One region of the Streptomyces sp. NPDC058470 genome, then DNA from elsewhere that is predicted to be linked to it. Evidence: predicted binding sites of a transcription regulator. Region 1 holds the regulator's gene; each other region holds the start of a gene.
What was found. The regulator HrcA, encoded in region 1, represses chaperone genes, less so after heat shock. The targets are predictions, from matches to a motif close to TTNGCACTCNGNNNNNCNGAGTGCNAA.
Positions count from the first base shown of each region.

Region 1 (3,275 bases):
GACGGCATGTTGTCACGTCCTCCGAACAAGTCCGAATCGAGTCATCCGCGTGGCATAGGCCACTCGCACCCTCCCGCCCGGGCCGGTCCGGCCCAGGGCGAGAAGGCGCACTTCAGAGGCCCGGCAGTCGGTCCTCAGCGACCGTTGAAAGCGTCCTTGAGCCGCGAGAAGAGCCCCTGCTGCCCCGGCTGGAACTGCCCGATGGGCCGTTCCTCGCCGCGCAGCACGGCCAGTTCGCGCAGTACGCGCTCCTGCTCGGCGTCGAGCTTCGACGGTGTCATCACCTCGACGTGCACGATGAGGTCACCGCGCCCGCCGCCCCGCAGGTGCGTGATGCCGCGCCCGTGCAGCGGGACCGACTGCCCGGACTGCGTGCCCGGACGGATGTCGATCTCCTCCATGCCGTCGAGCGTCTCCAGCGGCACCTTGGTGCCGAGGGCCGCCGCGGTCATCGGGATGGTGACCGTGCAGTGCAGGTCGTCGCCGCGGCGCTGGAAGGTGGAGTGCGGGAGCTCGTGGATCTCGACGTACAGGTCGCCGGCGGGGCCGCCGCCGGGGCCGACCTCGCCCTCGCCCGCGAGCTGGATCCGGGTGCCGTTGTCGACGCCGGCCGGGATCTTGACGGTCAGCGTCCGACGCGACCGCACGCGACCGTCGCCCGCGCACTCCGGGCACGGGGTCGGGACGACGGTCCCGAAGCCCTGGCACTGCGGGCAGGGCCGCGAGGTCATGACCTGGCCGAGGAAGGACCGCGTGACCTGCGACACCTCACCGCGACCGCGGCACATGTCACAGGTCTGCGCCGAGGTCCCCGGCGCCGCGCCCTCACCGCTGCAGGTGGCGCAGACGACGGCCGTGTCGACCTGGATGTCCTTCGTGGTGCCGAAGGCCGCCTCGTCCAGCTCGATCTCCAGCCGGATCATGGCGTCCTGGCCACGGCGCGTACGCGACCGCGGGCCACGCTGCGACGCCGTACCGAAGAAGGCGTCCATGATGTCCGAGAAGTTGCCGAAGCCGCCGGCGCCGAAGCCACCGGGGCCGCCCGCGCCGCCCGCCTGGGACAGCGGGTCGCCGCCGAGGTCGTAGACCTGCTTCTTCTGCGGGTCCGACAACACCTCGTAGGCGGCGTTGATCTCCTTGAAGCGCTCCTGCGTCTTCGGATCGGGATTGACGTCCGGGTGCAGCTCGCGAGCGAGCCTCCTGAACGCCTTCTTGATCTCGTCCTGGGACGCGTCGCGGCGCACGCCGAGCACGGCGTAGTAGTCCGTGGCCACTTAGGACTCCGCCAGGATCTGTCCGACGTACCGTGCCACCGCTCGTACCGCTCCCATCGTGCCGGGGTAATCCATGCGGGTCGGTCCGACCACGCCGAGTTTCGCTACTGCCTCGTCGCCCGAACCGTAGCCGACTGAGACGACGGACGTGGAGTTGAGTCCCTCATACGCGTTCTCATGACCGATCCGTACGGTCATGCCCGAATCCCCCGCCTCACCAAGCAACTTGAGAAGCACGACCTGCTCCTCCAGCGCTTCGAGTACGGGCCGGATCGTGAGAGGGAAGTCATGTCCGAAGCGGGTGAGATTGGCGGTGCCGCCGATCATCAGCCGCTCCTCGGTCTGCTCGACGAGCGCCTCCAGCAGGGTGGAGAGCACCGTCGTGACCGTACCGCGGTCCTCCGCCTCGAAGGCGTCGGGCAGGTCCTGCACCAGTTGCGGAACGTCCGAAAACCGACGCCCCGCGACCCGGCTGTTGAGTCGCGCGCGCAGATCCGCCAGAGACGTCTCCCCGAACGGCGCCGGACAGTCGATCAAGCGCTGCTCGACCCGGCCGGTGTCCGTGATCAGGACGAGCATCACGCGGGCCGGAGCCAGCGACAGCAGCTCGACGTGCCGCACGGTCGACCGCGTGAGGGACGGGTACTGCACGACGGCGACCTGCCGCGTGAGCTGCGCGAGCAGCCGTACCGTACGCCCCACCACATCATCGAGATCGACGGCGCCGTCGAGGAAGTTCTGGATGGCCCGCCGCTCCGGCGCGGTCATCGGCTTGACGCCCGCGAGCTTGTCGACGAAGAGCCGGTAGCCCTTGTCGGTGGGGATGCGCCCGGCGCTGGTGTGCGGCTGGGCGATGTACCCCTCGTCCTCCAGGGCGGCCATGTCGTTGCGGACCGTGGCCGGGGAGACCCCGAGTCGGTGCCGCTCGGTGAGGGCCTTGGAACCGACCGGCTCCTCCGTCCCCACGTAGTCCTGGACGATGGCGCGCAGCACTTCGAGCCTGCGTTCGCTGAGCATCGCGCACACCTCCAGATGTCGTCGCCGTGGTCTCCCGGACTCATCCCGGACTCTCCCCCTGGCACTCAGCGCATGCGAGTGCCAGCGTTTCCCCGGCCAGTGTACGGCGGGAAGGTACGCCCCCGGCAAGGGCGGACCCGCGCGGTCATGCCGACGGGGTCCTCGCCGTCGGTACCTGTCCGACCATTTCCGTCGTTGCCCGGAAGGCGGCCTCGCGACGCCAGGCCCCCGGTGCTCTCGGCGTGCCGGGCGCGGACCCTCGTACCGGACGTACTTGGGCCTGCGCCCGATACGGCGAGAGGGCATGGGGCATGTAGGGCGCCGCGGGGCAGACGGGAATGGTCGGACAGGCACTAGCGTCGGCCCATGAGCGTGACTTGGGAAGAGGCGGGGTGGGAGAGGGTGGCGCCGCGGGTCGGGCGGCGGCGGCTTCCTGGCTGGGACTGCACGGTCGGGCTCGTGGCCGGCGAGGGGGCCGCCCTGCTGATCGACGCGGGGTCGAGCCTGCGGGAGGGCGCGCAGTTGCGTTCCGAGGCACGGCGGCTGCTCGCGGGTACGCAACCTGATGCCGAGGCGCGGCACGTGCCAGATGGAGATCACCGGGTGACGCACCTCGCGCTCACCCACGCACACTTCGACCACGTGTTCGGCGCGGCAGCCTTCCCGGGTGTGGAGGTGTTCGGGGCGGTCGGCCTGGATACGGTCCTCGCGCACGGACATGAGGAACTGCGCGCGGACGCCGTACGCAACGGCCTGGACCCGCTGGAGGCGGCCGAGGCCGCCGATCTGTTGGCCCGCCCTCGTCACCAGGTGTCCGGCGAGCGGACCCTGGACCTCGGCGGCGGCACACAGGTCCGGCTCGCGAACATCGGCCCCGGCCACACCGCCCACGACCTGGTGGTCCTCGTCCCAGGATCGCCGCCATGGCCGCAGATCGTCTTCTGCGGCGACCTGGTGGAGGAGTCCGGCGAACCCCAGGCGGGC
Region 1 covers NZ_JBHXMF010000090.1:22,799-26,073, forward strand. Annotated here, with positions in the region: gene dnaJ (molecular chaperone DnaJ) at 135-1,274, opposite strand; gene hrcA (heat-inducible transcriptional repressor HrcA) at 1,275-2,291, opposite strand; gene ACFWP7_RS39655 (MBL fold metallo-hydrolase) at 2,658-3,275, shown strand, end outside.

Region 2 (3,275 bases), on a different contig from region 1:
TCAACACCGGCGACGGCCTCAAGACCCTGGACGCGGTGGCCTCGGACACCGGGCTCACCGCGACCATCCGCCCGAACCTGGACTCCTTCCGAGAGGCTGGCCTCGCGTCATGAGCGTCAACGTCCGTATCCCCACCATCCTGCGCACCTACACCGCCGGCAAGGCCGAGGTGACGGCCGAGGGCGGCACCCTCGGCGAGGTGATCGCCGACCTGGAGCAGAACCACACCGGCATCGCCGCACGCGTCCTGGACGACCAGGGCAAGCTGCGTCGCTTCGTCAACGTGTACGTGAACGACGACGACGTCCGCTTCGAGAAGGGCCTGGAGACGGCGACGCCGGACGGCGCGGGCGTCTCGATCATTCCGGCCGTCGCCGGAGGCTGACCGTCACGCGTCATTACTTACGGTGATTGCCGTTACCTTAGGTAATTGCGGTCACCGAGAGTTCATCGAATTGCCCCCTCCGTGAGAGAAGCGGAGGGGGCAATTCTGTATGGTTGAGCGCGGTACAGTTGGGGAAGCCGCTTCGCTTTCGAGTTGGTTTCATGCCGGGCGCATATGAGTCCTCGCCCGATGCCCGACAAGAAGTAGCCAAAGTGCCCCGCCTCTTTGAGCCGTTTATGGCATTTACGGGGCCCGACTTGCCCTGAAACTTTGCGAATTCTCCGCATATTCCCGATCGGTCGTGCTCAGAATTCTCGTCCGATTGACCTGTTGCAGAGGGCAGTTGGACAGATACATTCAGCCGCGGTCGACGCGTTCCGGCGCACACCCCCAATCCTTGGGGGGTGAGGTCTGACCCGGGCCCGCGAAGTGCGGTCCTGTGCAAGGGCCAGTAATAGGGGAGTTAGGCATGGCTCAGGGCACCGTCAAGTGGTTCAACGCGGAGAAGGGGTACGGCTTCATCGCGGTCGACGGTGGTGCGGATGTATTCGTCCACTACAGCGCGATTCAGATGGACGGCTACCGCACCCTTGAAGAGGGCCAGCGGGTCGAGTTCGAGATCTCGCAGGGCCAGAAAGGGCCGCAGGCGGACATGGTCCGGCTGGCGACCAGCTGAAGCACGCGCCGACTGAATAGTTCTGTTCGACGTGACGAAGGGCTCGTATCCCCACCAGGGGGTGCGGGCCCTTCGGTCTGCCCGTCCGTCTGTCCGTCCATCTGCTCGTCGGTCTGCTCGTCTGCCCGCCCCCTGCGGCCGGCTGTCCGCGGGTCCCTCCGGCTGTCTTCGCGCCGTGTGCGCCCCCTGCTTCACCTGGGGATCTTCCGGAGTCGCTTGCACTCGGTAGGGGCGAGTGCTAATCATTGGCGTTAGCACTCTGCAGGTGAGAGTGACAACGAGGACCGGGTCAGTGAGGCCCGCAGGCCAAGTGGGGCAAGGAACCACGAGGCAGGCAGGCCGTCCGTCGCGGGCGCGGGCGCGGTCCGGAGCAATCCACCCCAGTCCGGGAGGACCACTTCACATGGCCAAGATCATCGCGTTCAACGAGGAGGCGCGGCGCGGTCTCGAGCGCGGGATGAACCAGCTCGCCGACGCCGTCAAGGTCACCCTTGGTCCCAAGGGCCGCAACGTCGTCCTCGAGAAGAAGTGGGGCGCCCCCACGATCACCAACGATGGTGTTTCCATCGCCAAGGAGATCGAGCTCGAGGACCCGTACGAGAAGATCGGCGCAGAGCTGGTCAAGGAAGTCGCCAAGAAGACGGACGACGTCGCCGGCGACGGTACGACCACCGCGACCGTTCTGGCGCAGGCGCTGGTCCGCGAGGGCCTTCGCAACGTAGCCGCGGGTGCCAACCCGATGGCCCTCAAGCGTGGTATCGAGAAGGCCGTCGAGGCCGTCTCCGGTGCCCTGCTCGAGCAGGCCAAGGATGTCGAGACCAAGGAGCAGATCGCCTCCACGGCCTCCATCTCCGCCGCCGACACCCAGATCGGCGAGCTCATCGCCGAGGCTATGGACAAGGTCGGCAAGGAAGGCGTCATCACCGTCGAGGAGTCCCAGACCTTCGGTCTGGAGCTGGAACTCACCGAGGGTATGCGCTTCGACAAGGGCTACATCTCGGCGTACTTCGCCACCGACATGGAGCGTATGGAGTCCGTCCTGGACGACCCGTACATCCTGATCGCCAACTCGAAGATCGCCAGTGTCAAGGACCTGCTCCCGCTCCTGGAGAAGGTCATGCAGTCGGGCAAGCCGCTGCTGATCATCGCCGAGGACGTCGAGGGCGAGGCTCTGTCGACGCTGGTCGTCAACAAGATCCGTGGCACCTTCAAGTCCGTCGCCGTCAAGGCGCCGGGCTTCGGTGACCGCCGCAAGGCCATGCTCGGCGACATCGCCATCCTCACGGGCGGCGAGGTCATCTCCGAGGAGGTCGGCCTCAAGCTGGAGAACGCGGGTATCGACCTGCTGGGCCGTGCCCGCAAGGTCGTCATCACCAAGGACGAGACGACGATCGTCGACGGCTCCGGCTCTGCCGACCAGGTCGCCGGCCGGGTCAACCAGATCCGCGCCGAGATCGAGAACTCCGACTCGGACTACGACCGCGAGAAGCTCCAGGAGCGCCTGGCGAAGCTGGCCGGCGGCGTGGCCGTCATCAAGGCCGGTGCCGCCACCGAGGTCGAGCTCAAGGAGCGCAAGCACCGCATCGAGGACGCCGTTCGCAACGCGAAGGCGGCCGTCGAGGAGGGCATCGTCGCCGGTGGTGGCGTGGCCCTCATCCAGGCTTCCTCGGTCTTCGAGAAGCTGGAGCTCACGGGTGACGAGGCGACCGGCGCCAACGCCGTGCGGCTCGCCCTGGAGGCCCCGCTCAAGCAGATCGCCATCAACGGTGGTCTCGAGGGTGGCGTCATCGTCGAGAAGGTGCGCAACCTGCCCGTCGGCCACGGCCTGAACGCCGCGACCGGTGAGTACGTCGACATGATCGCCGAAGGCATCATCGACCCGGCGAAGGTCACGCGCTCTGCCCTGCAGAACGCCGCCTCCATCGCCGCGCTGTTCCTCACCACCGAGGCCGTCATCGCCGACAAGCCGGAGAAGGCCGCCGCAGGCGGCGCTCCGGGCGGCATGCCGGGCGGTGACATGGACTTCTGATCGACCTAGGGGCCTCGGCTCCCGGTTGATCACCGTCCTTCGTACCGAGGGCGGCACCCCTTTCTCCCAGGGGGTGCCGCCCTCGGGCGTTTCCGGGTGCCGTAGGGACGCGTGTCCGCACACCCTCCGGGTGATCCGGACGCGTGTCCTGGATCACGAGGAAGGCGCGCGGGAGCCGGAATGCG
Region 2 covers NZ_JBHXMF010000097.1:15,088-18,362, reverse strand. Annotated here, with positions in the region: gene thrC (threonine synthase) at 1-113, shown strand, start outside; gene ACFWP7_RS40490 (MoaD/ThiS family protein) at 110-385, shown strand; gene ACFWP7_RS40485 (cold-shock protein) at 855-1,061, shown strand; gene groL (chaperonin GroEL) at 1,465-3,090, shown strand.
Region 2: a site for HrcA is predicted at 1,313-1,339, ahead of groL (chaperonin GroEL). Genes of this name have one in related genera too.

Region 3 (3,275 bases), on a different contig from region 1:
GGGCCGGCAGGACCAGTGGGAGCGGCAGAGCCGGAGCCCGCGGTGCACGGAAAAAGCCCCCGTTCCCTGGGGGAACGAGGGCTTCCTCGGAAGCCGGTGCCTCAGTGCGAGTGGCCGTGACCGTGGCCGTGACCCGCGTCGCCCTCTTCCTCGGCCGGCTTCTCGACGACCAGGGTCTCGGTCGTGAGGAGCAGGGAGGCGATGGAGGCGGCGTTCTCCAGAGCGGAGCGGGTGACCTTGACCGGGTCGATGACGCCGGCCTTGACCAGGTCGCCGTACTCGCCGGTGGCGGCGTTGAAGCCCTGGCCCTTGTCGAGCTCGGCGACCTTGGAGGTGATGACGTAACCCTCCAGGCCCGCGTTCTCGGCGATCCAGCGCAGCGGCTCGACGGCGGCCTTGCGGACGACCGCGACACCCGTGGCCTCGTCGCCCGTCTTGCCGAGGTTGCCCTCAAGGATCTTGACGGCGTGGACGAGCGCGGAGCCACCACCGGAGACGATGCCCTCCTCGACCGCGGCGCGGGTCGCGGAGATGGCGTCCTCCAGACGGTGCTTCTTCTCCTTGAGCTCCACCTCGGTGGCGGCGCCGACCTTGATCACGCACACGCCGCCGGCCAGCTTCGCGAGGCGCTCCTGGAGCTTCTCGCGGTCCCAGTCGGAGTCGGTGTTCTCGATCTCGGCCTTGATCTGGTTGACGCGGCCCACGACCTCGGAGGAGTCGCCGCCACCGTCGACGACGGTCGTGTCGTCCTTGGTGATGGTGACGCGGCGGGCGGTGCCCAGCACGTCCAGGCCGATCTGGTCGAGCTTGAGGCCGACCTCCTCGGCGATGACCTGACCGCCGGTGAGGGTGGCGAGGTCGCCCAGCATGGCCTTGCGGCGGTCGCCGAAGCCCGGGGCCTTCACCGCGACGGCGTTGAAGGTGCCGCGGATCTTGTTCACGACCAGGGTCGACAGGGCCTCGCCCTCGACGTCCTCGGCGATGATCAGCAGCGGCTTCGAGGCGTTGGCCTGGATGACCTTCTCCAGCAGGGGCAGCAGGTCCTGGATGGAGGAGATCTTGCCCTGGTGGATGAGGATGTACGGGTCTTCCAGGACCGCTTCCATGCGCTCCTGGTCCGTCACGAAGTACGGCGACAGGTAGCCCTTGTCGAAGGCCATGCCCTCGGTGAAGTCCAGCTCCAGACCGAAGGTGTTGGACTCCTCGACGGTGATGACACCGTCCTTGCCGACCTTGTCCATCGCCTCGGCGATGAGCTCGCCGACCTGGCTGTCCTGGGCGGACAGACCGGCGACGGCCGCGATGTCGGCCTTGTCCTCGATCGGCCGGGCGGTCGCGAGGAGCTCCTCGGACACAGCCTTGACGGCGGCGTCGATGCCCTTCTTGAGGAGGGCGGGGGACGCGCCGGCGGCGACGTTCTTCAGGCCCTCGCGCACGAGCGCCTGGGCGAGCACGGTGGCGGTGGTCGTACCGTCACCCGCGATGTCGTTGGTCTTGGTCGCCACCTCCTTCACCAGCTGGGCACCGAGGTTCTCGTACGGGTCGTCGAGCTCGACCTCGCGCGCGATGGTGACGCCGTCGTTGGTGATGGTGGGAGCGCCGAACTTCTTGTCGATGACGACGTTGCGGCCCTTGGGGCCGATCGTCACCTTGACCGTGTCGGCCAGCTTGTTGACGCCGCGCTCGAGGGCGCGACGGGCGTCCTCGTCGAACTTCAGGATCTTCGCCATGGGAGCGATTCAGCCCTCTCGAAACTCTGGAAAATCTGGGGAGAACGAACGGCGCCCCCGACGCCCGGCTACTTGCGGTCGCGGGGGGCCAGGGGCGCAGCTCATTGCAAAAACTGGGTGAATTACTTCTCGATGATCGCGAGCACGTCGCGAGCCGAGAGGACGAGGTACTCCTCGCCGTTGTACTTCACCTCGGTGCCGCCGTACTTGCTGTACAGCACGATGTCGCCGACGGCGACGTCGAGCGGAAGACGGTTACCGTCCTCGAAACGGCCCGGGCCCACGGCAAGGACGACGCCCTCCTGGGGCTTCTCCTTCGCAGTGTCCGGGATGACCAGGCCAGAGGCCGTGGTCTGCTCGGCTTCGAGCGGCTGGACCACAATGCGGTCCTCGAGCGGCTTGATGGCAACCTTGGAGCTGGTGGTCGTCACGATCCGACCTCCCCCTTCGGAGATCTCACGGGGTTAACTGTCTGAGGTGGCGACCAGGTGGACCCGTCGTCGCGGGAGCCGGATCTACCTGTCGTCATTGGCACTCTCCAGGGGGGAGTGCCAGACCTGAGACTATGACCGCGATTAGCACTCGGTCAAGCGGAGTGCCAACGCGGCGCCCACGAACCCGTGAAATCGCGGCCCTGGGATGCGTCAGAGATAGTCCTCCAGGCGGGCCGCAGTGAACCCCTCCGCCTGTACCCGGCGCAGCAGAGCGACCGTCGCCGCCGTGAGGTTCGGGTCGTCGAAGCCGGACAGGATGTCGCCGGTCCGCAGCGCGCCCTCGTCGTCGGCGTCCCGCCCTCGTACGACGGCAGCGATCCCGCAGTCCGCGGCGGCACGCAGCGTGGTGGTGTCGTACGTCCCGTACGGGGGCCGCAGAAAGCGGGGGCGGATGCCGAAGCGCTGCTTGAGTTTGTCCTGCTGGCCGCAGATCTCGGCGCGCTGGCCGACGTACGGCAGGCCCCGCAGGGAGGGGTGGTCCAGGGTGTGGTTCTGCACGGTCGCGCCGACCGCACGCAGCCGCGCGAAGTGTCCGTACCCCGGCCCGACCACGCTGTCCGTGAGGAACATGCTGACCGGCAGCCGCAGTTCACGGACCATGTCGACGAACCGCGGATCCCGCTCGGCACCGTCGTCGTACGTCAGGAAGACCACCTTGTCGCGGGTGGGCACCCGGTCCACGACCGGCGCGAGGCCCGGGCCCGCGACGGGCACGGTGGCCCGGGCGGACGGCTTCGGCGCGGGGGCGAGCGGCGCGGACAGGCCCCAGCGGTGGTACGTCGCCAGGGTCGGCCCGTGCGAGCGTGCCTTGCTCACCTCGTGTGCCGCCTTCGTTCCCAGCCGTTCGATCGGGTCGACGGACTGGGCGCAGCCCGACAGCAGCACGGAGCTGAGCAGTCCCACGATGAGCCCGCAGGACCGCGGTCTCACAAGTAGTCCTCAAGGCGGGCCACCGCGTACCCCTTGTCGGTCACCATCTTCATGAAGCGGCGGACCATGTCGGGCATCGTGCCCTTCCAGTCCTCCTTGCCCCGGAAGTGGGTCAGGACGA
Region 3 covers NZ_JBHXMF010000014.1:110,669-113,943, reverse strand. Annotated here, with positions in the region: gene ACFWP7_RS13100 (SDR family NAD(P)-dependent oxidoreductase) at 1-1, shown strand, start outside; gene groL (chaperonin GroEL) at 102-1,730, opposite strand; gene groES (co-chaperone GroES) at 1,853-2,161, opposite strand; gene ACFWP7_RS13085 (polysaccharide deacetylase family protein) at 2,375-3,154, opposite strand; gene ACFWP7_RS13080 (polysaccharide deacetylase family protein) at 3,151-3,275, opposite strand, start outside.
Region 3: a site for HrcA is predicted at 2,306-2,332, ahead of groES (co-chaperone GroES). Genes of this name have one in related genera too.